DNA from 2 places in the Geobacillus sp. B4113_201601 genome. Region 2 is predicted to be linked to the other one. Evidence: predicted binding sites of a transcription regulator. Region 2 holds the regulator's gene; the other holds the start of a gene.
The links. The regulator LexA, encoded in region 2, represses DNA repair genes until DNA is damaged. The targets are predictions, from matches to a motif close to CGAACATATGTTCG.
Positions count from the first base shown of each region.

Region 1: the regulator LexA is predicted to act here: its motif matches at 4,173-4,186, upstream of addB (helicase-exonuclease AddAB subunit AddB).

Region 1 is NZ_LQYX01000035.1:102,442-117,281, forward strand. It holds gene addA (helicase-exonuclease AddAB subunit AddA) at 1-629, opposite strand, end outside; gene addB (helicase-exonuclease AddAB subunit AddB) at 626-4,132, opposite strand; gene lepB (signal peptidase I) at 4,332-4,880, opposite strand; gene B4113_RS05030 (TVP38/TMEM64 family protein) at 4,877-5,500, opposite strand; gene B4113_RS05035 (competence protein ComK) at 5,580-6,113, opposite strand; gene B4113_RS05040 (hypothetical protein) at 6,520-6,714, opposite strand; gene aceA (isocitrate lyase) at 6,901-8,187, opposite strand; gene B4113_RS05050 (SCO family protein) at 8,378-8,971, shown strand; gene B4113_RS05055 (AzlD domain-containing protein) at 9,040-9,345, opposite strand; gene B4113_RS05060 (AzlC family ABC transporter permease) at 9,338-10,054, opposite strand; gene dat (D-amino-acid transaminase) at 10,395-11,258, shown strand; gene B4113_RS05070 (ABC transporter ATP-binding protein) at 11,319-12,116, opposite strand; gene B4113_RS05075 (ABC transporter permease) at 12,082-13,074, opposite strand; gene B4113_RS05080 (ABC transporter substrate-binding protein) at 13,144-14,154, opposite strand; gene B4113_RS05085 (fatty acid--CoA ligase family protein) at 14,329-14,840, opposite strand, start outside.
Region 2 is NZ_LQYX01000121.1:303,519-318,358, forward strand. It holds gene B4113_RS17965 (fatty acid--CoA ligase) at 1-1,185, shown strand, start outside; gene B4113_RS17970 (acyl-CoA dehydrogenase family protein) at 1,210-2,355, shown strand; gene B4113_RS17975 (CaiB/BaiF CoA-transferase family protein) at 2,371-3,444, shown strand; gene B4113_RS17980 (long-chain fatty acid--CoA ligase) at 3,448-5,067, shown strand; partial or broken gene B4113_RS17985 (3-hydroxyacyl-CoA dehydrogenase NAD-binding domain-containing protein) at 5,082-5,303, shown strand; partial or broken gene B4113_RS21325 (3-hydroxyacyl-CoA dehydrogenase family protein) at 5,297-5,395, shown strand; gene B4113_RS17990 (thiolase family protein) at 5,591-6,742, shown strand; gene B4113_RS17995 (DMT family transporter) at 6,885-7,763, shown strand; gene B4113_RS18000 (trimeric intracellular cation channel family protein) at 7,856-8,470, opposite strand; gene hflX (GTPase HflX) at 8,736-9,980, shown strand; gene B4113_RS18010 (methionine gamma-lyase family protein) at 9,997-11,268, shown strand; gene B4113_RS18015 (MerR family transcriptional regulator) at 11,345-11,746, shown strand; gene glnA (type I glutamate--ammonia ligase) at 11,786-13,120, shown strand; gene lexA (transcriptional repressor LexA) at 13,617-14,240, opposite strand; gene yneA (cell division suppressor protein YneA) at 14,392-14,697, shown strand; gene B4113_RS18040 (recombinase family protein) at 14,717-14,840, shown strand, end outside.

The DNA.
Region 1 (14,840 bases), on a different contig from region 2:
TCATACATTGACGCCAAGCCGGCAAGCCATTCGTCCGGCTCAGGATGAGAGCGAGAAAACTCATAAAGCGAGAAAATCATTTCCTGTAGCTCTGCATCGCTCCGATCGCCCGTATACGCATCGACGACCGCCAAAAAGCGATCATTGTCCGCCTTTCCATATTCTTCTTCAAGCAGGTCTTCAAGGACGTCTTCCTTGAGCAGCTCGATCTCCGTTTCATCAGCGATGCGAAACGACGGGTCTAAATCAAGCAAATAGTAATATTTGCGAATGACATCCAAGCAAAATGAATGAAGCGTCGAAATCGAAGCGCGGGGAAGCAGGCTGAGCTGGCGCCGCAAGTGGAGAGAATGCGGGTGTTTCGCCAGCTCCCGTTCGAGCGCTTCGCCGATCCTTGCCTTCATCTCAGCCGCAGCGGCATTGGTAAACGTGACGACAAGCAGGCGGTCGATATCCACCGCTCCTTCTTCCGCCGTCACTTTTTGAATGATCCGTTCGACAAGAACGGCCGTTTTGCCAGAACCGGCCGCCGCGGCAACGAGAAGATCGCGGCCGCCGGCGGTGATCGCCTTCCATTGTTCTTCCGTCCATCGGCTTCCGGCCGGCTTCGGGCGAATCGCCATGTTCATCGCTCGTCCTCTCCTTCCGCTACTTTTTCCAAGACCGCTTCCTTCGTCTGCGGAACTAGTTTTCGATATTCATTGCCCGGAAGCGCCTCGTCAAACTGGCACACCGGCTTGAACGGGCAAAACTCGCACGCCGTTTTCTCTTTCAGCTTATATGGAGCAATCGATACAACGCCATCGGCGATTTGCCCGCCGATCTCGACAAACAAGCGGCGGATATGGCGACGAAGCGCCGTAAAATCCGATTCACTCGCCACCGATGAGCGCGAATGGATCGATCCGCTTTTGGTGATTTGCGCGGGTACAATCAGCGACCATTGCCCGTCTTCAAGCTTGCTGTCCATCAGCCGGATCGCTTCCACGTCCGCGAGCAGCAGTCCGCGCATCCGAAACGGTTCAAGCAACTTTTGCGCCAGCTTCACTTCGTCATCGACCCACTGTTTCGCTTGAACGATCGGATTGTGAATATGGAAATAAAGCACTCCCGCCGGAAGCGCCGGCTTTCCGACCAATTGTTCGGCATACGTCAATACAATGTCCAAATACGTGAACATTTGCAGCGCCAGCCCATAGTATACTTCCGCTATATCAAGCGCTTTGGCACTCGATTTGTAATCGATGATGCGAAGCAGCACCCCTTGGCCGCTTTCTGCTTTGTCAATGCGGTCGATCCGCCCGACGAGTTCCATCGTCGTTCCGTCGCGGAGCCGAAAGCGAAGCGGTGGCAAATCGCCGCCCGGTCCAAACGACAGCTCCATCCCAACCGGAACGAAGCCGCTCGCCCGCGCGTGCTCGCTTAGCACGTACGCCGTGCGGGCGACCACGTTTTGCAGTTTCCGTTTCATATATTGATAGCGAGATGAGCTTGCTAGCACTTGCCGCTGAATGAGCGGGGCAATCCGCTCAACAGCCTCGGCCGACAGCCGCTCGCATTCCAGCTTTGATAGTTTGCTCCATTCGACATGCCGTTCACGGAGCTGGTCGGCGATTTGCTTGATGGCAGCGTGAAACAACTGCCCGACATCGGGAGCCTCAAGCCGAAAAACATGGCGCTCTTTCAAACGCAGCCCGTGCGAGGCAAAGTGAGCGTACGGGCATTTTTGAAACTGTTCCATGCGCGAGACGCTCGCTTGAATCTTTGTTCCGTACAGCCGCTCGCTCCACCGTTTTTTCAGCGGCGCCGCTTTGTTCGTATAAAAGAGAGCGGAAATGGCATGCTGCACGTCTTTGCGCCACTCCGGATGGCGGACGAGCGCGTTATACACTCCCCACCACAACGGATCGATGCGATAATTCCGCTTCCACACCCGCAGTTGGCTGACCAAATACGTTTGCGTCGCCCTCCGGACGGTGACGAAGGATTCCGCCTCCTCCTTGGGGACATCGAACGGGTCGTTGCTGCATAACTTCACCGGCGCCAGCGGGAACAAATTCTTCAATTGTTGAATGAGCGGGGACGGCATCAGCGCCTTTCCTTCACCGTCAGCGAGCGGATAGGCGACGTACAGACGGCGGCGCGGGGCCACGAGCGCCAAGTAGACGAAAAACGGATCATAAAACAGCTGCTCCCGACTTCCGGGGGCTAGCGACACGCCGAGCGCGCGCAATTGTTCGCGCTCGATCTCGGCCATCAGCCCTTCTTCCTTCACTTTGGCCGGAATGACGCCCTCGTTGACGCCAATGACAAACGCGTACTTGATGTCAAACAGCCGCGAACGATCCAGTTGGGCGATAATCACTTGATCGAGCGCCGGCGGAACGAGCGAGAATTCGAGGCGATCGAGCCCGGCTTCAATGATTTTGGCAAACTCGGCGAGCGGAAGAGACTCGGTTCCAAGCATTTCCACATATTGATCGAGCAAGTCAACGACCGCGTTCCACGCTTGTTCGTGCTGACGCGCCTCGATTAAGCGCCCGGCCGCTTCGGCTTCGGCGCTCATTTTCTCGAGTTTTTTTGGAATCTGCAATTCTTCGAGAAAGAGATATAACGCCGTGCAAAGCCCGCGTCCATCCGAAGCCCGGCGCAAGCGGCGGTCAAGCCGGCGAAGCGGGGCGGTCAACACCTCGCGCCACCGGTTCAACTCATCTTCAAACTGCCGCTCTTCGTCAGTCTGCGGCACATTCAACCCGTCAAGCGCTTGATAGCGGCGGTACGTCCAACGTTCGCCGCTCGTCCACTGCTCCCCTTTCACTCCATGGGCAAGCACGTAATTTTCCAGCTTGTCCGCCGCCTCGCGCCACCAAGCCGCGTCTTCGTCAGCCGGAAAAAGCAAATCGGTTTTCACCGCCCGAAACACCGCCTCGTAGCGCCAGCGCGTCACGACGGTTTCGAGAGCGGCGCGTACGAGCTCAACGAGCGGATGGTAGTGCATTGGCTCTTTCTCGTCCATGAAGGACGGGATGCCAAAGTCAAAAAATACCGTTTTGACCACATCGCGATATGATTCAAGATCGCGAATGATCAAGGCAATGTCGTGATAGCGCGCTCCCTCATCGCGGACGAGGCGAATGATTTCGCGGGCAACCGCCTCCACTTCCGCCCGCCGGTTGGCGGCTTCGTAAATGCAAACCGCATCGGTCTTTTCCTCATACGGAATCAACGGACGATGGTGAAATTGCCTTTCCAAATGGGCAAGCGCGCTGCTTTCATGCCGGCGGTTTTCCGTAAGCACGACCGGCTCTTCGATCAATACGCCGCTGCTGAGCGCGAGTGCGCGCAGCTGTTGATACGTTTGCGCCGGCAAATAAAACAGATCGAGCGCATCCGGCATGCCATCGTCATATGGCCGGTCAATGGTCAAAGAAACGGTGACGCGTCGGCAATGGCGGAGAAGCTGTTCGATGACCGCGTATTCCTGCGGCGCAAAATGATAGAATCCGTCGATATAAATCTCAGCGTCACGCAAATAAACGGAGTGCGGAATTTGTTCAGCGAGCAAGCGCAAATAATCTTCCGAATCGAGATAATGGCCGCTCAGGCTTCGCTCGAGCTCGCCATAGACGAGCGCGACATCGCTTAGTTTGTCGGCGAGCAGCCGCCGTCCCGGTTGATTCGACTCGGCCGTAAGCGCCTCGGCGTGGCGGCGGAGCTCCCCCGGCGTCAGGCAATATCGTTTGCATTCGGCGATCATGTCGTGCAGCTGCTCAATAAACCCTTGTTTGTCCGCCGCGCGTCCGAACAGTCTAAGCTCCTGCCGGCGCTGTTCAATAATGTTGCGGATCATCATTTGCACGCCAACATCATGCACGTGATAGCGGTTCATGCCGCCGGTTTCTTGCAGCACGCGCCAAGCGAGGCGCGTGAAACTGAACACTTGGGCACGGATCATCCCGTCCGTCCCTTCTGTATGTATTAGGGCGTATTCGCATTGAAACGTCATTTGTTCCGGAACGAGGTAAACGATCGTTCGTCCTTGCGGGCTTTCTTTCAGCATGGTTTGTATTTCGCTCAGACAGGCGGCCGTTTTCCCGCTTCCCGACCGCCCGAGCAAAAACCGAAGCGACATGGCTCTTACCACCATCCGTTTCCTTTATTTTCTTTATTTTAGCACATACGTTCGCTTTTGGAAAGAAAAAAAGCGCAGCCTCATCCAGCGTGACATACTCCCGCCAGCTACGCTGACACTTTTTTAGGGCCTTTCTTTTTAAGATGGTCATCTCCCTTTCACTATTGTTTCGAAGTGAGAGACGTCTTCCGTTGATTCGTTAAAACTGGAACGCGAACTCGTTCAGCGGCCAATAGCGAAGATCGACTTTGCCGACGATTCGGCTGATTTTCACGAAGCCGAAATGCCGACTGTCCCAACTGCCCAAACGATTATCGCCAAGGACAAACACACAGCCAGGCGGCACCCTCGTTTTTCCTGTCACTTCCTCCAGCGTAAAATCACCGGTCAGCTTGCCCCCAGCTAATCTTTGCTTATACGGGCGCAAATACGGCTCATCCATCCGTTTCCCATTGACATACAACACATCGTTTTTATACTCAATCCGGTCGCCCGGCAAGCCAATGACGCGCTTGACATAGTCTTCGTTTCTCGTGGCGTGAAAGACGATTACATCAAACCGATGAATCGGACCGATGTCATAAGACAGCTTGTTGACAACGAGCCAATTGCCATTTTCTAACGTTGGCATCATCGATTTTCCTTCAACGATATAAGGACTGAACACAAACAAACGGAGCGCAACCGCAAGGCAGACGGCTGTCATCCACAGCCACCGGCGCCCTTGTTTCTCTTTCCGTTCTGTCACTCTCCGTCCCCCTCGCTTTCGCGTTTTTCCGTCAGTGAAAACCTCGCTTCGACCCGCTTTCCGGCATACCAAAGAAGGAAAACGGCTGCGGTGATCATCGCCGTCCGCAGCGGCTGGTGGACGAGCGCCACCAAGTCGTAGCCGATGAAACTGATCGTAAACACCATGATCATCTTTCCGAGAAGCACAGCCAGTATAAACTGCTGCCGACTGATGCGCGACAGCCCGGCGACAATGTTGACAAGTGCCGACGGAGTGAACGGAAAACAATACAGCAAAAACAGCGGCCCGAATCCGTGCCGTTCAATCCAATGCATAAATTGGCGCACCTTCCGATGACGGCGGACAAAATGAAAAAAGCGCTTCTGCCCCACTTTCCGCGTCAGCCAAAAAACGAGGAGCGACCCAAGCGAGGCGCCGAACCAAGAAATGAAAAATCCTTTCCACAACCCAAACGCCGCTGCATTGGCCATGACAAAAACAACCATTGGCAAAATCGGAAAAAATGATTCCAAAAGCGTCACCGCGATGCCGGGAAGCAAGCCAAAGGAGCGATACTGATCAAGCAAAGCAAGAATGTGATCGAGTGTGAACCATTGTTTGACGGTTTCCATGTCCATGTATCTTTCCCCATTCACATGCTGTTTATATGTCTATTTTACACCCCTAGGCGCCCAATTGGAACTCACCTTTGCAAAATTACGTCTGTTTTTCCTGCTGCATGCGGAATATGTACTGGAGCTTGCGTTCTCGCGCTTCCATCCGTTCGGATAACTTCGTCCGCAGTTGGGCGGTCCGGTGCAATTGATTGATAAACGACTTGCAGGAAACATCGAGGGAGACACTTTTTCCGTTGCGGAAATACACGATGGTCTGTTCATATTTGGCAGGTTCGTATTGATAGACGTGCATGTGCGAAAGCCAAACGCAGCGGAAATCTCGTGGAGAAGCGGTTGGGAATACGTAAATTTCATTGGACGGTTCGATGGCGATCGGCGCCTTATGGGTGATGCCGATAATGGCCTTGGTTCCCTCTTTCCTCCCCCGGTAGCTACTGCCATAATAATCACAACTCTGTTTGACGATATCGGTCGGCGTTTTTTTCACAATGTACTCGCCATCTTCCTCGATGACTTTCGCATACACGTCGCTGTTCAAAAAGTAGGGGAGAATTGCCATCGTATATCGACTGACGATGAACTGTTCAAGGACAATGAACTCGTTGATCTTCATCGATCCATCTCCTTTCCTATTCGCTCGCTATTTTCTATCATAACACAAGTAGTTATATTTTTCTATATTTTGAAAAAAGTTAAGGCTCTTCATCAAAAATTGTACTTGATTTTTTCATTACACATCTTAACTTATGCATCCACGAAAGAACAGGGGAAATCAATCATTTTTTGCCTACACCTGTTTAGAAGGCTGGTGAAAAATGGTTGTTTCTTTTGAGCAATGGGGGATCGTTTGAAAGGTAATCCTGATGCGACGAGGCTTTTCTATTTGAAAAACGGGCTTGATCAGCGGCTTGCCCCCTTAAATCATCGGTCTCTTAGAGAAGTTCACTGTCTGTCAAGTACACGTTTTGATGACGAACCAAAGTTAATGAACAAACCCATGACGCTGGTCATGGGTCGGTTTAGGCGTTCTCAAACGTTTGACCGATTTCTTTCATCGCCAAATATTCATTCGCTTGTTCCAGCGCCGTATGTTCGCCGACAGAGTCGCCCGCGTACGTTTCCTCATTCATTCCCCATTGTTCAAAATGGAGATCGGTGCTGACGCGGAATTCCGCCGGCATTACCTCCGGCAGCTCGCTTTTGTCCTTTTTCATCGCATCGCCTCCTGCCTATATAGCATGCGCCGTCTTTTTCCTTTTATGCGCTGCACTTGCAGCCAAACCAAAAAAATGAGGTTGTCCCGAAGGATCAGGACAACCTCTTTCGCAGTGATCGGCGCATCGCTTTGTGTTTCATGCGATGCTATCTTGAAGGCAGACAACCGTTTCGGTCAGTTTCATTCAAGCCTTTGTAAACTGTTCTTCCTCGGTCGATCCTTTCAACGCGACGGTCGACGACTGGCCGCCGGAGATGACTTGGGCGACTTCATCGAAATAGCCGGTGCCGACTTCGCGCTGATGGCGCGTAGCCGTATACCCGTACTTCTCAGCGGCAAACTCGGCTTGCTGCAGCTCAGCGTACGCCGCCATGCCGCGCTCCTTGTAACCGCGCGCCAGTTCGAACATGCTATAGTTAAGGGCATGGAACCCGGCCAAAGTGACGAATTGGAATTTGTATCCCATTTTCCCAAGCTCTTGCTGGAACTTCGCAATCGTTTCATCATCCAGCTTTTTCTTCCAGTTGAATGATGGCGAGCAGTTGTACGCCAACAGCTTGCCCGGGAACTTCTCGTGAATGGCTTCGGCAAACTGCCGCGCTTCCTCCAAGTTCGGTTCGCTCGTTTCGCACCAAATGAGATCCGCATACGGCGCATAGGCCAAACCGCGGGCGATCGCCTGACCGAGACCAGCTCTCGTGCGGTAAAACCCTTCCGGCGTCCGCTCGCCGGTAATAAATTCTTGATCGCGCGGGTCGATGTCGCTTGTGATCAAATCAGCGGCATTGGCATCGGTGCGGGCGATCAGCACCGTCGGGACACCCATCACATCGGCAGCGAGGCGCGCTGCAATCAAGTTGCGCACCGCCGTTTGCGTCGGCAACAGCACTTTGCCTCCTAAATGGCCGCATTTTTTCTCCGATGACAACTGATCCTCAAAGTGGACGCCAGCCGCTCCCGCCTCAATCATCGCTTTCATGAGCTCAAACACGTTCAGCTGGCCGCCGAACCCAGCCTCGGCATCGGCAACGATCGGCACGAAATAATCGATATCGCCGCTGCCTTCCAAATATTGGATTTGATCTGCACGCTGCAATGCTTGGTTAATGCGTTTCACAACATGTGGAACGCTGTTGGACGGATACAAGCTTTGGTCCGGATACATATGCCCGGCGAGGTTGGCATCGGCCGCCACCTGCCAGCCGCTTAAGTAAATGGCTTTCAGCCCCGCTTTCACCTGTTGCACCGCTTGATTTCCGGTCAGCGCGCCGAGCGCATGAACGTAATCTTCCGTATTTAACAGCTGCCATAACTTCTCGGCTCCGCGCCGAGCGAGCGTATGCTCAATATCAAGCGAGCCGCGCAACTTAATGACATCTTCCGCGCTGTACGGACGGACAATTCCTTTCCAGCGCTCCTCATTTTTCCAGCTTTCCTCCAATTGACGAACACGTTCAGCAAATGACGCCATTTTCCCTTCCCCCATTCTTTTGTTATAATACATATATTTATTTACAACATTATTATATAACAGAACTAGAAAAATGCAATCCTTTTTTGCAAAATTTTTTTCATTAGGAAAATAGCCGCACAATGTTCATAAACATGGTGTTTTTGTCGCTCCTCGTTTTGGTATGATCGATCATGAAGGGAGGATCATGATGAAAAAACTATATATCATTGTCGCCAGGCTCTTGCTGATTGGCATCGGTGTTGGCATTATCTATTTCACTGTCTACCAACCAGCTTCCATGCGTCTGCCGAAGAACGTGACGATGGAAACGGCGTGGGGAGCCCCTTATTCCTTTGACGGCTTGCCGCCCAAAGTTCGACTCATCGAATTCATCTATACGAACTGCCCGGATATTTGCCCGAATACGACGATGCAAATGGCCAAACTGCGCGACCGGCTGCAAAAAGCCGGAGTGTTCGGGCGCGATGTGGAATTCGTCACGATCACTATCGACCCAGCGCGCGACACGAAAGAAAAACTGCAAGCATACGCAAATGCATTTGGCATAACTGGCGATGGGCAAGGATGGGTGTTTTTGCGCGGCAGCAAAGCGGCGACAAAAGCGACGGCGGACGCTTTCCACTTCCAATACCGTGACCCGGGAAACGGGATGATGGTGCATACGTCGCTCGCTTACTTGCTCAATCGGGACGGACGGGTCATCGAACAGATCGACATGGGGGGAGCGTCACGATTTCGTGTTGATGAAGTGTACGAAACGATTATGGATGAATTGTCATAACGATTTTGTACAGGTGTAAAAAAAGAGGGCATTGTCTGCCCTTTTTTCATTGAAGAACGCCGAACCTTTCACATCAACATCGAATAGCAACTAAGCACGACAACCGCAGCAAGCACAACAACAATAACATTCGCACCGAGCCAGGCGGCCGTCACCGCCGCCGCAAAACCGATCACCCCAAAAAGAACGTCGTCTTGAATGAAAAAAATATCAGGGATAATCAGCGCGCCAAGTGCAGCATACGGCACATTTTTCAGCACTCCTTGCCAAAACGGCGGCAGCTCGACGCGCCCAAGCAGCACGAACGGCAACATGCGCGGCAAATACGTGACGATCCCCATGCCGAGAATCATCCAAACGATCGCGTTATTCATCCTCATTCTCCCCCTTCTTCGCCAGCCACTCGACGACGACTGCGGAAAGAAGCGTTGCCAGCACGATCGACCAGCCTTTAGACAGGTGAAAGACAAGCGTGCCGAGCGAATTGAACACGGCGGCTAATCCTGCCAGCCATACCGTTTTCCGCTCCTTTTTCAGCGCTGGGACGAGCAAGCCGATAAACATGGCGTACAAAGCGACCGACATGCTCTCTTGTAAGCTTTCCGGCAAACTCGCCCCGACAGCATAACCGATGCCGGAGTTGACGACCCAGCTGCCGTACGCCATCATGATCAACCCAAACATATACGAAGCGCTGACCGTCCCCTCTTTCATGGCCGCAACGGAAAACGTTTCATCGGTGATGCCAAACGCATACAGCGCCTTTTTCCAAAGCGCATCCGCCTCCGCTTTTTCGTTGAGCGAAGCGGACATTAAAAAATGGCGAAGGTTTAAAACAAATGTTGTTAAAATGATTTCAAATATGCCGGTACCGACGGAAAGCAAGCTGAGGGCAATATATTGCGAGGCGCCGGCAAAAACGACGACGCTCATCAGCACCGTTTCTGCGAGCGTCAGCCCGGTCGTCTTAGCGAGCAGACCAAATGTCAGCGCGATCGGCATATAGCCGATGGCGATCGCCACCCCCGCCTGCACCCCTTGGCGAAACGGCGCCATTTTCCCGGCCATCCATGTCGTTTTCATCCATCCATTCCCCCGTTTCGCTAGTTTGATATGTTTATTGTCTAAAAATCGCTGTCATTTCGCAACCCGAACATAGGTCAATTCTTTTATCCTCTTAACTAGAAAGCCGGTGAAAAGCCGCTGTCGCACACCAATCGATGGCATTTTCATTCCGAAGAGAAAGCTGGTTCTGCAAGGTTTTTCTAATTGAGAAACGAGTGGAATCAGTCGTTTTCGCACGAAATCACCAGCCTCCTAGGAAACTCCCGCTTGGGCGCAAAGCGGGAGTAGGGGAGAAAATCCATCTATGATATAATCGAATTGATTCATTATTTGCGCAATTGAAAAGGAGTGGGCTATTGTGTCAGTAAAACCGCACGTATTGACCGAACGCGGCGTTCTCCGCTATGAACAGGTGACGTATCCGATGGAAGAGCGCGGCTTGCAGTTCGGCGATGGGGTCTACGAAGTCGTGCGCCTATACAATGGAACGTACATCTGGTTAGAAGAACATCTCAATCGTCTGTATCGTTCGGCGGCTGCTATTCGCCTGTCCGTCCCGTTCGCTCCCGAAGAGCTGGCCGCGCGGCTCGAGGAGCTCCGCCGCTTGAACGATGTGCACGAAGATGCCATTTTATATTTGCAAGTGACGCGCGGAAGCTTTCCCCGCGCCCATGCTTTTCCGGCGGAAAACCGCCCGAACTTGTATGCCTACATCGAGCCGATGGCGCGGAAAAGAAACGAAATGACGCGTGGCGTGCACGTCATTGTGACCAAGGATGTCCGCTGGGAGTATTGCTATATTAAAAGTTTGAACTTGTTGCCAAACGTGCTGGCCAAGCAAGAAGCAATCGAGCGCGGGGCATTCGAAGCGATTCTCCACCGCGATGGCATCGTCACGGAAGGAAGTTCGTCGAACATTTTTCTCGTCAAAGCTGGGACGGTATATACCCATCCTGCCACCGAGCGGATTTTAAACGGCATCGTCCGCACGAAAGTGAAGCAGTTTTGCGGTGAGCTTGGCATCCCGTTCATGGAAGAAGCGTTTTCGGTCCACGACCTCGCCCAAGCCGATGAGCTGTTTTTAACGAGTACCACTTCGTCCATTATTCCGATCATCCAAGTGGACGACACCACGATCGGCAGCGGCCAGCCGGGAGCCGTCACCCAATCGTTGCAAGCCGCCTACCAAACGGCAACGCAGCCGGCCGCGCGCAACGCCTAGTGGGCCCACCAATGTAAAGCGAGGTGTCCCGCTCCTCTCGTTCGGGGCACCTCGCCTCGTCTATTGGCTGAGGACCGCGCGATCGCTCGCAAATTGACTGCCGCGAATGCGTTGAAATTCAGCAAGCAGCCGTTCGACGGTCAGCTCCTCCTTTTCCTTTCCTTCGGCGGCAAAGATGATTTGTCCGCCGTCCATCATAACGAGCCGGTTGCCAAGGCGAATCGCCTGCTCCATGTTATGCGTCACCATCAGCGTCGTCAAACGGTGTTTGGCGACGATTTCCTTCGTCAATTCAGTGACGAGCTCAGCGCGCGCCGGGTCGAGAGCAGCCGTATGTTCATCAAGAAGAAGCACATCAGGCTTAGTAAACGTCGCCATCAATAACGAGAGCGCCTGCCGCTCGCCGCCGGAAAGCAGTCCTACTTTCGCTGTCAGCCGGTCCTCTAGCCCTAAATGAAGCGTTCGCAGCGTCTCGCGAAACCACTCGCGCTTTTGCTTCGTCACGCCGAACCGAAGCGTGCGCCGCTTCGTCCGGTTGTAAGCGAGCGCAAGATTTTCCTCAATCGTCATATGCGGGGCGGTGCCGGCCATCGGGTCTTGAAAAACGCGGCCGATATGACGGGCGCGCGCATGTTCCTTAAGCGATGTCACATTGCGGCCGTTGATCCACACTTCCCCCGTGTCGGGAGACAGCCGTCCGGAAATGATGTTCATCAGCGTCGATTTCCCGGCGCCGTTGCTGCCGATGACCGTGACGAAATCGCCGGGGGAAAGCGTCAAGTCGATGCCGCCTAAAGCAATTTTTTCATCGGCTGTTCCTTCGTTAAACACTTTTGTAATTCGTTTCAGCTCCAGCAACAGCCTCCCCCCTCTCCAGCTGCTCGGCTTTTCGTCTTTTTCTCCGCTTTTCTTTTTGGGCCGCCCAGAGGTTGGGCACGATGAGGGCCGCCATGACAATGAGAGAGGTAATCAGCTTCACATCGCTCGTCTCCAAAAACTCGACCCGCAAAGCGAGCGCCAAAATCAGGCGATAGACGATGGCCCCGCCGATCACTGCCCACGTCGCCCGAACAACGGAGTGAGCGCCAAACAGCGCCTCGCCGATAATGACGGAAGCTAACCCGATGACAATCATGCCAATTCCCATGCCGATGTCACTAAATCCTCCGTACTGGGCGACGAGCGCCCCGGAAAAAGCGACAAGCGCATTCGACAGCCCAAGCCCAAAGATGATGAGGCCATCCGTATTGGCGGAAAAGCTCGCCACCATCGGCTGATTGTCCCCCGTGGCCCGCATGGCAATGCCCAACTCCGTTTTCAACAACCAGTCCACCATTCCTTTTACCACGACCGCCACCGCCGCCATCGCTGCGAGCACCGCCCACGTTCGCGGCGCGAATCCTGTGAAGGAAAGGGCTCGGTTGAGCACATCATCCCATCCGGCCTGCTGCCAAGCGGCTGTAATTTGCTTGATGACCGTTTCCTCTTGAAGGAGCGGAATGTTCGATTTTCCCATGATGCGCAAATTGATCGAATACAACGCGATCATCATTAAAATGCCTGACAAGAGCGGATTGATCTTCCCTTTTGTATGCAAAAGTCCTGTCGCGACTCCGGCGGCAAATCCGGCCAATAGCGCCGCGGCCGAAGCGGCAAACGGATTCGCTCCGTTGACGATCATCACGGCGGCGACCGATGCGCCGGTGACAAAGCTGCCGTCAACCGTCAAATCGGGAAAGTCCAACACGCGAAACGACAAATAGACACCAAGCGCCATCACAGCGTAAATCAAGCCGGCCTCCACCGAACTGAACATGGCCGTCCACACACCATTCACCCGCCTTTTGACGGCAATCCCCCTTCGTCGAAGGGGGAAGCCGCTCGTTTATTCAATGTATTCCGCGATCGAATCCCATTCGGGATTGAGTTTAATCCCCATTTCTTGGGCCGCTTTTTTGTTGATGACCAGCTTCAGCTTTTTCGGATACTGCACTGGAAGCTCGGACGGCTTTTTGCCGTCTTGCAAAATTTGCGCCGCCATTTCCCCGGCTTCATATCCGATGTCGTAATAGTCAAAGCCATAGGCGGCAAACCCACCGCGTTTGACAGAATCAAGCTCGCCGACGAACAGCGGGATGTCGTGTTCATTGGCGACTTGAATGACCGATTCGAGCGCCGACACAACCGTGTTATCCGTAATGATGTAAAAACAGTCGACCTTGCCGACCAGCGATTCAGCCGCCTGCTTCACTTCCGCGGACGTGGATACCGATGCGGGCACGATCTGCAAATCCGTCCCTTCCATCGCTTTTTTAACTTGCTCGACTTGGGCGACCGAATTTTGTTCGCCGGCGTTGTACACCATGCCGACGCGATGGCCTTGCACATACTTGTCAATAAACTGCACCGTTTTCGGAATCGCGTCAGGGTGGGTATCCGTCGTTCCTGTGACATTGCCGCCCGGCTGTTCCATCGATTGCACGAGCTGGGCGCCAACCGGATCGGATACCGATGTAAAGACGATGGGAATGTCTTTCGTCGCATTGAGCGCAGCCTGCGCGCTTGGGGTTGAATTGGCAAAGATCAAATCCACGCCATCGGAGACAAAATTGTTGGCGATCGTTTGGTTGGTGCTTTGATCGCCTTGGGCGATTTGCACGTCATACTTAACGGACAGCCCCTTGTCTTTTAACGCTTGCTGGAATCCTTTGCGCGCCGCATCGAGCGACGGATGCTCCACGATTTGCGTCACGCCGATTTTGTACGTTTTTTCCTTCTGTCCTCCGCCTTCCCCGTTTCCTTGGCCGCCCCCTGTTTCCTTTGCTCGGCCGCAGCCGCCGAGCAGAAACAAGCCGGCCGCACAGACGATGGCGAAACGCCGTATACGCTTGCCCATATAATCTAGTCCCCCTATGTAAAATAATTCAAAACTATCTTATATTTAAAATTATAAAAAATAATAAAATTATTTTCAATATACTATTGCCGGAAATGAAAAAAAGAGAGGCCCAGACGCGCGAGCCCCTTCTTTGCCGCGTCACGGACCTCCCGGCGCTTTCCGCCCCAACCATCAAGCGCGAGAAGCAACGAATTGCTCTTTCAATATTCTGCGCAAAATTTTTCCAGTTGTGTTTTTCGGCAGTTCATTCAAAAACTCAATGGCGGTCGGCACCTTATATTTCGCCAGCCGTTCGCGACAATAGGCGATCAATTGCTCGGCGGTCAACTCCGGATTTTTCGTGACTACAAACGCCCTTACCGCCTCGCCGTAATCCGGGTCGGGAACGCCGATCACCGCCGCTTCGACCACATCCGGATGGCTGTACAGGACTTCCTCGACTTCACGCGGGTACACGTTATAGCCGCCGACAATGATCATCTCTTTTTTTCGGTCTACGATGTAAAAGTAGCCATCCTCGTCCATGCGCGCCAAATCACCGGTGTGCAACCAACCGTCGCGCAAGGCGATGGCTGTTTCCTCCGGCATTTTATAATACCCCTTCATGACGTTCGGGCCGCGGACGACAAGTTCGCCCACTTCGCCGACCGGCACTTCCTCACCGTATTCGTTCACCACTTTGT
Region 2 (14,840 bases):
ATCGACCATGATCCGCCGCCGTTTGCCAAAAGCGCTCATGAACAGGCGGCCCGGGCTTCGGTGGCAGCGCCGCGCGTGCCTGTGGAAGAGAGCGATCTGTACGCCATTATGTATACAAGCGGCACGACCGGGCGTCCAAAAGGGGTGATGCATCGGCACCGCGACATGATCGAGCAAAGCGTCCTTTGCTATGGCGTCATGCGCATCCGCGAGACGGATCGCGGGCTGGCGGCGGCGGCGCTCTTCCATTGCGCCGAACTGCATTGCTGCTTGCTGCCGCGCGTGCATGCAGGAGCGGCGAGCGTCATTTTGCACCATTTTGATGCCAAGCTCGTTCTCGAGACGATCGAACGTGAGCGGATTACGCTCCTGTTTGGCGCCCCGACGATGTGGAACATGATTTTGCAGGAAAATGTAGGCGATTACGACTTATCATCGCTTCGCCTCGGTCTATACGGCGCCGCTCCGATGGCTCCGGCGCTGGTGAGGCAATGCCAAGAGCGGCTCGGCATTGAGCTGATTCAAGCGTACGGGATGACGGAAATGGGGCCGGCGGTGACGTTTTTGTTGGAAGATGAGCAGCTCAAGAAACCGGGTTCCGCCGGGCGCGCCTGCCTCAACCATGACATCCGCGTCGTCCGCGCGCGGGAGGACGGGCCGTCCGACCCAGACGATGTGCTGCCGCCGTATGAAGTCGGCGAAATTGTGATGCGCGGACCGTGCATGATGGTCGGCTACTACAAGCGCGAGGAAGCGACGGAACAAGCGCTGTACAAAGGCTGGTATCATTCCGGCGATCTCGGCTACGTTGATGAAGACGGCTACTTGTATGTCGCCGACCGGGTCGATGACATGGTGATCAGCGGCGGAGAAAACGTCTATCCGCGCGAAGTCGAGGACGTGTTGTATGAGCATCCGAAAGTGCTTGATGTCGCCGTGCTCGGCGAGCCGGATGAGCTGTGGGGCGAAAAAGTCGTCGCCTTCATCGTCAAAAAAGAGGACAGCTTGACCGCCGAGGAGCTCGAGCAGTTTTGCCAAACGAGCGATCGCCTTGCCCCGTACAAGCGGCCGCGCGCCTATTATTTCATCGACGCCCTGCCGCGCAATGCGAGCGGGAAAATCCAAAAGTTTTTGCTGCGTGAACAGCTGAAAAAACAGGCGGCGGGCGGAACGGAGAAAAAGTGACCGAACAGAAGAGAGGGATGAACGGTGGCAGCTCGCTATTTGCGCGAGGAGCACCAGATTTTCCGCGATGCATTCCGCAAGTTTTTAGAGAAAGAAGCGTATCCGTACTACGACGAATGGGAGCGGCGCGGCATCATCCCGCGCTCGTTTTGGGCGAAAATGGGGGAAAACGGCTTTCTTTGCCCATGGGTCGATGAGAAGTACGGGGGATTGAACGCCGATTTTGCCTACTCGGTTGTCATCAATGAGGAGCTGGAAAAAGTCGGTTCCAGCCTTGTCGGCATCGGCTTGCATAACGATATTGTGACGCCGTACATCGCCTCGTACGGAACGGAGGAACAAAAGCAAAAATGGCTGCCGAAATGCGTCAGCGGTGAGCTCATTACCGCCATCGCCATGACCGAGCCGGGGGCCGGGTCGGATTTGGCCAACATTTCGACAACGGCGGTGAAAGACGGCGACGCCTACATCGTCAACGGGCAAAAAACGTTTATCACCAACGGCATTCATGCCGACTTGGTCATCGTCGCCTGCAAAACCGACCCGCACGCGAAACCGCCGCACCGCGGCATCAGCTTGCTCGTCGTGGAGCGGGATACGCCGGGGTTTACGCGCGGGCGGAAGCTTGAGAAAGTCGGGCTGCACGCCCAAGATACGGCCGAGCTGTTTTTCCAAGATGCGAAAGTGCCGGCGTCCAACTTGCTCGGTGAAGAAGGAAAAGGCTTCTATTACTTAATGGAAAAACTCCAGCAGGAGCGGCTTGTTGTCGCCATCGCCGCGCAGACGGCGGCGGAAGTGATGGTTTCCTTGACGAAGCAATATGTCAAACAACGTACGGCGTTCGGCAAACGGGTGAGCGAGTTTCAAACCGTCCAGTTCCGCCTCGCCGAAATGGCGACCGAGATCGCCCTCGGACGCACGTTTGTCGACCGCGTCATTGAAGAGCATATGGCAGGAAAACGGATCGTCACCGAAGTGTCGATGGCGAAATGGTGGATTACCGAGATGGCCAAACGCGTCGCCGCCGAAGCCATGCAGCTGCACGGCGGCTATGGCTATATGGAAGAATACGAGATCGCCCGGCGCTATCGCGACATTCCAGTGAGCGCCATCTACGCCGGGACGAACGAGATGATGAAAACGATCATCGCTCGCGAGCTAGATTTGTAGAAAGAGGGAATGGCCATGTTGAACGGCATCGTTGTGCTTGATTTTTCCCAGTACTTGCCGGGTCCGTTTGCGAGCTGGCGCCTCGCCCAGCTCGGAGCCGAAGTCATCAAAATCGAGCCCCCCTCCGGCGACCGTCTGCGCCCGTTCGCCGGGGGACGGCTGTTTGCCGCCTATAACGCCGGCAAAAAAAGCGTCGCCTTGGACTTAAAGACGGACGAGGGACGCGAGCAAGCGCGGCGGCTCGCTGCCCGCGTCGATGTGGTGATCGAGAGCTTCCGCCCCGGAGTGATGGCTAGGCTTGGGCTCGGGTATGACGATGTGCGCCGCGACAACGAAGGGATCATTTACTGCTCGATCAGCGGCTTTGGCCAGCGGAGCGGCCGCTCCTTGCTCGGCAGCCATGATTTGAACTATATGGCGCTCTCCGGTGTATTGGCGCAGCTCGCCGATGCACGCGGCCGTCCGGTTCATCCGAACGTGACGCTGGCCGATTTTATCGGCGGCATGGCGGCGGCGGAGCGCGTTTTGGCGGCGCTGTTCGCCCGCGAGCGGACCGGCCGAGGCGCCTATTTGGACGTCTCGCTGGTTGACGGCTTGGCGGCGATGATGGCGGGCCATTTTGCCATGGAACACGGCGGCGGGCCGAAACATGGCCTTGCCGAACTGGCCGGGGAGGTGGTGTGCTACCAGCTGTATGAGACGAAAGACGGCCGTTATATGAGCGTAGCGGCGCTTGAACCGCACTTTTGGCGCCAGTTTTGCGAAGCGATCGGCCATCCGGAATGGATCGGAGCGCAGTGGGCGCCGGCGCGGCCGGGAGAGGCGGTGTATGACGGACTTGTCGCTTTGTTTCGCGAAAAAACGTTTTCTGAATGGAGCGCCTTCGCGGAAAGGGTCGACGCTTGCCTTGCTCCGGTGCTTGAAGCAGATGAAGCGAAGCGGCTGTTTGCCGACGACCAAGTTCGCCGCCTTGTCGCGATGCAGCCGGATGGCGTGTGGACGGCTGCGCATGGGCCGGATGGCCGGTGGGACGTCGAAGCGCCGCCTAAAGTCAATGAACATGCTGATTTATTGAAGAGGGAGGAATAACCGATGATGAAAACACCGTTAACCATTTCGATGATGCTCGAGCGGGCGGAGGTGTTTTTTCCGAAAAAACAAGTCATCTCCCGCATGAAAGGCGGTGTCGTCCGCCATACATACAAAGAGATTGGGGAGCGGACGCGCCGGCTGGCCAGCATGTTGAAGCAGCTCGGGGTGGGAGTCGGCGACCGCGTCGGCACGTTCGCCTGGAATCATCACCGCCATTTGGAAGCGTATTTTGCCATTCCCGGCATCGGGGCGGTGCTGCATACGATCAATATCCGCCTCTCGCCGCAGCATATCGCCTACATCATCAACCATGCCGATGACCGGGTTTTGCTGATCGATGATGATTTGCTGCCGGCCATTGAAGCGGTGAAAGACGAGATCCCGAACGTGCGCGCTTTCATCATTATGACCGACGCCGACGAGCTGCCGGAAACGGCGCTGGCGCCGGTGTACCATTACGAGAAACTGCTGGCTGACGGCGATCCGGCATTTCCGTTTTTGAAAGACCTCGATGAATACCAACCGGCCGGAATGTGCTATACATCGGCGACAACAGGCCAGCCCAAGGGGGTTGTGTACACGCACCGGAGCACCGTCTTGCACGCGATGGCGCTAGGTCTAGCTGATACGCTGGGGTTGTGCGAGCGCGATGTCGCCATGCCGATTGTGCCGATGTTTCACGTCAACGCTTGGGGGATGCCGTTTGCCGCCACGTGGTTCGGTTCGACGACCGTCATGCCGGGGCCGGCGTTTACGCCGAACGTGCTTGCCGAGCTGATTGAAACCGAGCGGGTGACGATCGTGGCCGGCGTGCCAACGATTTGGCTCGGGCTGCTGCAAGCATTGGAGAAAGGCCGCTATGATGTCAGCAGCCTGACGCGCGTCATTTGCGGCGGTTCGGCGGCGCCGAAAGGAGTGATCCGCGCCTTTGAAGAAAAATACGGCATTCCGTTCATTCACGCGTACGGCATGACGGAAACGAGCCCGCTTGTGCTCGTCTCGCGCCCGAAAAGCTATCAAGACGAGCTGTCGTACGAGGAGAAACTCGACATTCGCGCCAAACAAGGGCTGCTTGCGCCAGGGCTTGAAATGAAAGTAATCGGCCAAAACGGGCCGGTTCATTGGGACGGGAAGGAAATGGGTGAGCTTTGTTTGCGCGGGCCGTGGATCGCTGCCGAGTACTACAACGATGAGCGAACGAAGGAGACGTTCCGCGACGGCTGGCTCTATACCGGTGATGTCGTCACCGTGGACGAAGAAGGGTTTGTGAAAATCGTCGACCGGACGAAGGACGTCATTAAAAGTGGCGGCGAATGGATTTCATCGGTTGATTTGGAAAATGCGCTTATGGCTCATGAGGCGGTGTTCGAAGCGGCGGTCGTCGCCGTGCCACATCCGAAATGGCAGGAGCGTCCGATTGCCTGCGTCGTGCTGAAAGAAGGCAAAAGCGTGACAAAAGAAGAGCTGTACGACTTTTTGCGCCCGCAATTTGCGAAATGGTGGCTGCCGGATGACATTGTGTTTCTCGATGAAATTCCGAAAACAAGCGTCGGCAAGTTTTTGAAGCGGAAGCTGCGCGATGAGATGGCGGCGCGCTATGCCGATGCGGCGACGGAGTAAAGGAGGCGAACACCGTGGCCGAAACGATTGCAGTCATCGGCGCCGGAGTGATGGGAAGCGGCATCGCGCAAACGGCGGCGATGGCGGGAAAAACGGTGCATTTCTATGACGTGTCCGAAACGGCTTTGCAAAACGGGCTCGCCTCGGTCGAAAAAAGCTTGCGCCGCTTTGTGAAAGCGGGGCAGTTGTCCGAACAAGAGGCGGAGGCGGCGCTCGGCCGCATCCGCCCGGCGACCGGTTCCGCGCGCCGCAGCTTTTGCGCAAGCTCGTTGAAGCCGGGCATTTAGGGCGGAAAACAGGGAAAGGGTTCTATACGTATACAACATGAACAGCCGCTTGAAGGGGAAACAGAGCCGTTTCAAGTTAGCTTCGAGTTCTATACGTATACAACATGAACAGGCGCCGCTCACGGAGAGGTGGACAGAAATGGGCCCATTTGGCGGCGCTGCGGTGCGCCGTTCGATACAACGGTGTGGCCGCCGCGCCGTCAAGGCGTGGCGTTGACAACAACAAGGAGGCGAAGATGATGCGCGAAGCGGTGATTGTGGAAGCCGTCAGAACACCGGTCGGCAAGCGGAACGGTGTCTTCCGCGACGTTCATCCGGTTCATCTGGCCGCGGCGGTGTTGGATGAAGTTGTGCGCCGGGCGGGCATAGAAAAGGGACAGGTGGAAGATATCGTCATGGGCTGTGTGACGCCGATCGCCGAGCAAGGATACAACATCGGGCGGCTCGCGGCGTTGGAGGCTGGATTCCCAATCGAAGTGCCGGCTGTGCAAATCAATCGGATGTGCGGCTCCGGGCAGCAGGCGATCCATTTTGCCGCTCAAGAAATCCGCTCCGGCGATATGGATGTCACCATTGCCGCCGGGGTCGAAAGCATGACGAAAGTCCCGATTTTCAGCGACGGCAATGAGCGGACGATTCCGCCGTCGCTTCATGAAAAGTACGAGTTCATCCACCAAGGCGTTTCAGCCGAGCGGATTGCCAAAAAATACGGCCTGACGCGCGCGGAGGTGGATGCCTACGCCTACGAAAGCCATCGGCGCGCCTTAGCCGCCATGCGCGCACGGAAGTTTCGCGCCGAAATCGTCCCGGTCAAAGGGCTTGACCGCGATGGCCGCGAAATCCTTGTTACCGATGATGAGGGGGCGCGGGCCGATACATCGCCGGAAGCGCTCGCCGCGCTCAAGCCGGTGTTTCAAGAAGACGGCGTCATCACCGCCGGCAATGCGAGCCAAATGAGCGACGGGGCGGCCGCTCTGTTGCTCATGGAGCGGGAGGCGGCGCGTCGGTTCGGACTGAAGCCGAAAGCGCGCATCGTCGCGCAAACGGTCGTCGGCTCCGACCCGACGTATATGCTGGATGGCGTCATTCCGGCGACAAGACAAGTGCTGAAAAAAGCCGGACTTACGATCGAGGATATCGATCTCATTGAAATCAACGAAGTGTTCGCCCCGGTCGTGCTCGCCTGGCAAAAAGAAATCGGCGCCCCGCTTGCGAAAGTGAATGTCAACGGCGGCGCCATCGCGCTTGGCCATCCGCTCGGGGCGACGGGCGTCAAGCTGATGACGTCGCTCGTTCATGAGCTGGAGCGGCGGGAAGGCCGCTATGGGCTATTGACGATTTGCATCGGGCACGGCATGGCGACAGCGACGATCATTGAGCGAATGTAAAGCGCGACAAAACACATAACGTTCGCACCAGCAGCGGGGCGGCCGCCAAGCCTGCTTTTTTTGCTGAAAACCAAGCGGGACGGAAGCCGGTCGGGTGTGATAAGATGAGGAAAAGCGGACGAAAGGGGGAGCGTTGGGCAAGATGAAACAACCGGTTCTTGCCTCCATCTATTTATCGCTCGCCGCCGGCATTTGGGGCGGGATGTATGTCGTAAGCAAGTACGTATTGGACTACATCCCGCCGCTGACGCTCGTCTGGCTGCGCTATGGTGTCGCCTTGATTGCGCTAGTCTTGATCGCGGCAATGAAACGCGAGCGCCCACCAACGCGCGGGCGCGATTGGCTGATGGTGATCGCGATTGGCGTCATCGGCTATGTCATTTCCATTTCGTTGCAATTTGTCGGCACGAAATGGTCGAACGCCCATACGGCTTCGCTCATTACGGCTTCAACACCGGCGTTTGTCGTTTTATTTGCCCGCTGGCTGCTTGGGGAAGCGCTCACGTGGCGGAAGCTTGTGGCGCTGGTGTTGGCGGCGGCGGGAGTGGTCGTCATCGTCGGCCTCGGAGACAGCGGGGAGTCGACGCTGGCTGGAAATACGGCGTTAGTCGGCGCGGCGGTCACTTGGGCGCTGTTGTCGGTGCTGGTGAAAATGGCATCGGCGCGCATGTCCGTTCTTTCCATTACGACCTTCGCCATCTTGGTAGCGTTTGTCGGCATGACGCCGATGTTGATGGTGGAGCGCCCGGGGCTGACGGCCGTTCAATGGAACGCGCCCGTTGCGATGGGCGTGTTGTACCTTGGCATCGTGTCAACGGCGGGCGCGTTTTTCTTGTGGAACAAAGGAATGGAGATGATCGACGCCGGCATCGGCTCGCTCTTTTTCCTTTTTCAGCCGCTCATCGGCTCGCTCTTTGGCTGGCTGTTTTTGCATGAGCGGCTTGACGCGTCCTTTTGGATGGGCGGGGCGCTCATCGTCGCGGGAGTGGCGGTGGCGGTGCGGAGCGGGCAAAGTGCGTAAGGACAGCGAAGCGCCCGCGCAGGGGCGTCCTCTGCTTGCCATTTTTTGGTCATGGTTTGATGCCTAATCACTTGAATCTACGCTGGAAGCGATTACCCGCCCGCTTTTTCCCCCACCGCCCGCCGCGGCAGTTTCCAGCCGTACGTGTATGACAAAATGCGAAGAGCAGCGACGGCAATAAACAGCACATACAGCTCCACGGGCGACTCCGCCCATTTCAGGCCGACGGCGATGCCGGCTAAAATCGCCCAAGCGGCGTAAATTTCCGCATGCAGCACAAGCGGCTTCCGCCCGGCAAGCACGTCCCGGATGATGCCGCCGCCGCTGCCGGTCAACACTGCCGCGACGATGACCGCGCTTAATGGATGGCCCATTTTTGCGGCATACAGCGCCCCTTGGATGGCGAATGCCGATAACCCGAGGGCGTCAAAAAAGTTGCCCCACCGCTTCCATGGCGGGAGCATCTGCTTCGGAAACAAATAGACGATCGTCATCGAGACTAAGGCGACAAGAAAGAGCGAACCTTGTTCCCATAACGCCGATACGGGAACCCCAATCAGCAAATTGCGCACGGCCCCGCCGCCAAACGCCGTGACGATCCCTAAAATATAGACGCCAAGCAAATCATATTCCTCTTCCATCGCGACGATCGCCCCGCTGATGGCAAAGGCGATCGTGCCGATGATGCTCAATATTTCCCACGTCATTCGTGCTGTTCCTTTCCGTGTCGTGTTCTTGTATCATTGTAGAGGCAAAAGCGGCGGGAATCAATCGTTTTTTCGGGAATGAACTAGCCGTGCGCTGCTTGAATTTGGTATGATGAACAAAGAGGACACAGCCGCTTTCGGTCATTCGCGGAAAGCCGAGCGAAGCCCGTGCCGATGGCCGGGATGCGCTCGAGCGTCCGCGCCATAAAAACGGTTGGCGCTCCATGCGGATCACATGGCTGCGCCCGAGAGGAGAAGGAAGGCTATGAGCCGCGAACAAGCCATCATCGTCGGCTGCCAACTTCATGGAATCGATGACGAGCGGTTTCGCTATTCGATGGAGGAGCTCGCTGCGCTCGTTGCGACCGCCAACGGTGAGGTGGTAGCCGAGTTGACACAAAAACGGGAAGCGCCGCACCCGGCGACGTACATCGGCAAAGGAAAAACAGAGGAACTTGCCGCTCTCGTCAAACAGCTGACGCCGGATCTTGTCATTTTCAACAGTGAACTTTCTCCTAGTCAAGCCCGCAATTTGACGAACATGCTTGGCGAGGTGAAAGTGATTGATCGGACGCAGCTCATTTTAGACATTTTTGCAAGGCGCGCCCGTTCGAAAGAAGGAAAGCTGCAAGTGGAGCTCGCGCAGCTCGAGTATCTGTTGCCGCGCCTTGGCGGCCAAGGCGCGGCGCTATCTCGCTTGGGCGGCGGCATCGGCACGCGCGGTCCGGGGGAGACGAAGCTGGAGACCGACCGGCGCCACATTCGCCGCCGCATCGACGACATTAAAGCCGAACTGCGCCGCATCGCCGAACATCGCGAGCGGTACCGCGGGCGCCGGCAAAAAAATCACGCGTTTCAAGTGGCGCTCGTCGGCTATACGAACGCCGGCAAATCGACGATTTTTAATCGGCTGACGGCGGCCGATTCGTTCGAGGAAAATTTGCTGTTTGCGACGCTCGACCCGCTGACGCGCCAATGCGTCCTTCCGTGTGGGTATACGGTGCTTGTCACCGACACGGTCGGGTTCATTCAAGACTTGCCGACGACGCTTGTCGCCGCGTTCCGCTCGACGCTCGAGGAGGTGACGGAAGCGGATCTGTTGCTGCACATCGTCGATTCGTCGCATCCCGATTACGCCGAACATGAGCGAACGGTGTTGCAGCTCGTTGCGGAGTTGGGGGCGTCCTCCATTCCGATGGTCACAGTGTACAATAAACGTGACCGGCAGGCGCCAGAATTCATTCCGACGACAACCGAGGCGCTCGTCATGAGCGCGCTTTCTGCCGCTGATATCGAACGGCTTCGCGCGTTTTTGGAGGAGGCGATCAAGCGGCAAATGGTCCTTTACCACGCCTCGATTCCAAGCGGCCAAGGAAAATGGCTCGCACGGTTAAAAGCGGACACGATTTTGCAGCAATGGCGCTATAATGAACAAGAAGGGACGTACGAATGCGAAGGGTACGTGCTCCCGACTCACCCGCTTTACAGGGAGCTGCAATCATTCCAATGATAGAAAGGGTTCACCAATGTTTTGGACAACATGGAAACACGGAGAGACGATCGCTGCGCTGATCGAAGAAGTGGAGGCGCAAATTGCCCCGATCCATCGCTCGATTGAGAGGCTGGTTGACGGAAACCAGCATCGCGTCCTTGACAGTTTCCGCCGCCATCAAGTGAGCGACGGCCATTTCATCCCGACAACGGGCTACGGCTATGATGATGTCGGCCGTGACACGCTCGATCGCATTTACGCCGATGTATTCGGCGCGGAAGCCGGCCTAGTGCGCCCGCAAATCATTTCCGGCACGCACGCGATTGCCATCGCGCTGTTTGGCGTGCTGCGCCCGGGCGATGAATTGCTCTACATCACGGGCGCCCCCTATGACACGCTTGAGGAGATCGTCGGCGTCCGCGGCCGCGGCGTCGGTTCGCTGAACGAGTTTGGCATTCGTTATCGGAGCGTGCCGCTTACGGCGGACGGAGCCGTTGATTTTCCGGCGGTGCGCGAGGCGATCCACGAGCGGACGAAAATGATCGGCATCCAGCGCTCGCGCGGGTATGCGACGCGCCCGTCGTTTACGGTCGATGAAATCGCCAAGATGATCGCCTTTGTCAAAGCGATCAAGCCGGATGTCGTTGTGTTTGTCGACAATTGCTACGGGGAGTTTGTCGAGGAAAAAGAGCCTTGCCATGTCGGCGCCGATTTGATGGCCGGTTCGTTGATCAAAAACCCTGGAGGGGGATTGGCGAAAACAGGAGGGTATATCGTCGGCAGGCACCAATATGTTGAAGCGTGCGCCTATCGGATGACCTCGCCGGGCATCGGCGCCGAAGTCGGCCCTTCGCTGTACAGCCTGCTTGAGATGTATCAAGGGTTTTTCCTCGCTCCGCACGTCGTCGGCCAAGCGCTCAAAGGGGCGGTGTTCACCGCCGCATTGCTCGAGCGGGTCGGGCTTGAGACTTCGCCGTCATGGAACGCGAAGCGCACCGATTTGGTGCAGTCGGTCCGCTTTAATGATCCAGAGCAAATGGTTGCTTTTTGCCAAGCCATTCAAGCGGCTTCCCCGGTGAACGCCCATTTCACTCCGTACCCGAGCGACATGCCCGGCTACGAGGATCAAGTGATCATGGCGGCGGGCACGTTCGTGCAAGGAGCCAGCATCGAGCTGACGGCGGACGGGCCGCTGCGTCCGCCATACGTGGCGTACGTGCAGGGCGGATTGACGTATTCTCATGTCAAAATCGCCGTTTGCTCCGCTGTTCACCGCTTGCTGGAACAGCAGCTCATTTGTTTGTGAGAAAAGGTAACATATAATTGACTGTTTTCTTCACATTATGATAAAATAAAGGTATGAAAAGCGAGGAGGAATTGGCATGAGCAGCCAAATTCGTCGTTCCATGCCATTGTTTCCGATCGGGATTGTGATGCAGCTGACGGACTTATCGGCCCGGCAAATTCGCTATTACGAAGAGCACGGCCTCGTCACGCCGGCGCGCACCGAAGGCAATCGGCGTCTGTTTTCGCTCAATGACATCGATCGTTTGCTTGAAATTAAAGATTTGATTGATCAAGGCGTCAACCTCGCTGGAATTAAGCGCATTTTTGCCGCGCGGCAGGAAGGGCGTCACGAACAGCCGGAAAAAGTCGACAAGGCAGGAAAGCCGAAGCTGTCGGACGAAGAGCTGCGCGAAATTTTGCGGACGGAGCTGCTTCAGGCCGGGCGGTTTCAGCGCGCATCGCTTCGCCAAGGAGATCTCGCTCGCTTCTTTCACTAACGATGGGAAATGATTTCGGAGCCGGTGAGGAGGTTCAAGATGGCAAAATATACGCGTGAAGACATTATGCGCATCGTCAAGGAAGAAAACGTCAAATACATCCGCCTGCAATTTACCGATATTTTAGGCACGATTAAAAACGTGGAAATTCCGATCAGCCAGCTGGAAAAAGCGCTGAACAACAAAATGATGTTTGACGGGTCGTCGATCGAGGGGTTTGTCCGCATCGAAGAATCGGACATGTATTTGTACCCTGACTTGGACACGTTTGTCATCTTTCCGTGGACGGCGGAAAAAGGGAAAGTCGCCCGCTTTATTTGCGACATTTACAATGCCGACGGCACGCCGTTTGAAGGCTGCCCGCGCTATAACTTAAAACGCGTGCTCAAAGAGATGGAAGCGCTCGGCTTCACGGCGTTCAACTTAGGGGCGGAACCGGAGTTTTTCCTCTTTAAGCTCGATGAAAAAGGGCACCCGACGATGGAGTTGAACGACCGAGGCGGCTATTTCGATTTAGCGCCGACGGATTTGGGGGAAAACTGCCGGCGGGACATCGTGCTTGAGCTCGAAGAAATGGGGTTTGAAATCGAAGCGTCCCATCACGAAGTTGCCCCAGGACAGCATGAAATTGATTTCAAATACGCCCACGCCATCAAAGCGTGCGATGATATTCAGACGTTCAAGCTCGTCGTGAAGACGATCGCCCGCAAGCATGGGCTGCACGCGACGTTCATGCCGAAGCCGATTTTCGGCATCAACGGCTCGGGTATGCACTGCAACTTGTCGCTGTTCCGCAACGGGGAAAACGCCTTTTTTGATCCGAACGGCGAGTTGCAGTTGAGCGAAACGGCCCGCCAGTTTATCGCCGGCGTGCTGAAACACGCGCCGAACTTTACGGCGGTGACGAACCCGACCGTCAACTCGTACAAGCGGCTCGTTCCGGGCTATGAAGCGCCGTGCTATGTCGCTTGGTCGGCGCGCAACCGCAGCCCGCTCATTCGCATTCCGGCTTCGCGCGGCATGAGCACGCGCATTGAGGTGCGCAGTGTTGACCCGTCGGCGAACCCGTACTTAGCGATGGCGGTGCTGTTGGCGGCGGGGCTTGACGGCATTCGCAACAAACTCACCCCTCCGGCACCGGTGGACCGGAACATTTACGTCATGACGAAAGAAGAACGGCTCGAAGAAGGCATTGTCGATTTGCCGGCTACGCTCATTGAGGCGCTTGAAAACTTGAAGTCCGACGAAGTGATCGTCCAAGCGCTCGGCAAGCATTTATTCGAGCACTTCGTTGAAGCGAAAGAAATCGAGTGGGATATGTATCGGACGACCGTCCACCAATGGGAATTGGATCAATACATGGAGCTGTACTAATCAAAAAGAGGGTATCCCAAAAAGATCGGGATACCCTCTTTCGTTGCTCTATATACGTGCTGACTGCTTCGGCCGCACGATCGGTTGCGTCGATCTTGAAGGCAGACAGCCTTTAGGTCAGCCCCTCTTTTATATAGGTACCGGTGCTTCCGGCCCATGATTGGTTGTGCCGATCTTGAAGGCAGGCAATCTTTTGGGTTAGCTCCTCTTTTATATACGTACCGGTGCTTCCGGCCCATGATTGGTTGTGCCTACCCTGAAGCCAGACACCTTGTGGACCGCCCTTTTTTATGCGGTCTAACTTGTTCGGCTCGCGCGCTTCCGCCATGCCGCCTTGTGGACCGGCCCTTTTCCGCGGCCGGCCGCTCACACCCGGCAACCACGCTGTTCGGGTTTTGGCTCAAGCCCCGTCCGCCTCGTTGCGGCGGCGCGCGGCGTCAGCCGACAAGGTGATGGACGTTTGTCCGCCCCGTCCGCCGTCTTCGTTGCGCTTCCGTTAGCCGATCAGGCGATAGACGCCGATCACCTTGCCGAGAATCGTGCAATCGCGGACGATGATCGGCTCGAGATGAGCGTTTTCCGGCTGCAGGCGGATATGATCCTTTTCTTTGAAAAAGCGCTTGACGGTCGCTTCATTGTCTTCGGTCATGGCCACGACGATGTCGCCGTTTTGGGCCGATGATTGCTGGCGGACGATGACGTAGTCGCCGTCCAAAATGCCGGCTTCGATCATGCTGTCGCCCATCACTTCAAGCATAAACAGCTGTTCTTCGCCGGCGGCGAGCCGTTTCGGCAGCGGGAAATAGTCCTCGATGTTTTCTACGGCCGTAATCGGCTGCCCGGCGGTCACTTTCCCGATAATCGGCACCGAGACGATGTCCTCGCCCTCTTTTTCCTTCCCGCCATCGTTGTCCAAAATTTCAATGGCGCGCGGCTTGGTCGGGTCGCGGCGGATGTATCCTTTGCTTTCCAACCGCGCCAAATGCCCATGGACAGTCGAACTCGACGCCAGTCCGACCGCCTCCCCAATCTCCCTCACCGAGGGCGGATAGCCCTTCGTTTTGACTTCCTGCTTAATAAACTCTAAAATTTGCTGCTGCCGTTTCGACAGTTTCGTCATTCCCTGCACCTCCGGCAAGTCATTTGCCTTCATTATATCATGCCGAAAGGGAAAAAACAAACATAAGTTCGAATTTTTTGTTGACACAAACAAACGTTCCTGATTATAATGAAGGAAAGCGAACGAATATTCTCTTTTTGGGGTGGGGAAAATGAAGAAGACGTTTGTGCACTATCTAGTATTTTCGGTTTTGATGACGCTTTTCACAGCCGCGTTCATCTACGCTGGCAGTCCGGTCGATAAACAGGAATATGTGACGGTGACCGTCGCATCAGGCGATACGCTTTGGGGGTTGGCCAAGCAATATGAACAGGAGCACGGCTTATCGCCGGACGAATTCATCCGCTGGGTGGTGGAGGTGAACCATCTTCGCAGTTCCCGTCTCACAGCGGGTGAACAGATCGTCATTCCCGTGTTAAAATCGAAGCGGGGCGGTTCATTGGCCGCCAATCAGTAACAAGAAAGAAGGGATGGCCATGAGGGCGGTCATTTATTGCCGCGTCAGCACGGACAAAAGCGAGCAGGAAACATCGCTGGCTCGGCAGCGGGAGGAGCTTGAACGGCTCGCGGCGGAAAGCGGATTTGAGGTGGTTAAGGTGA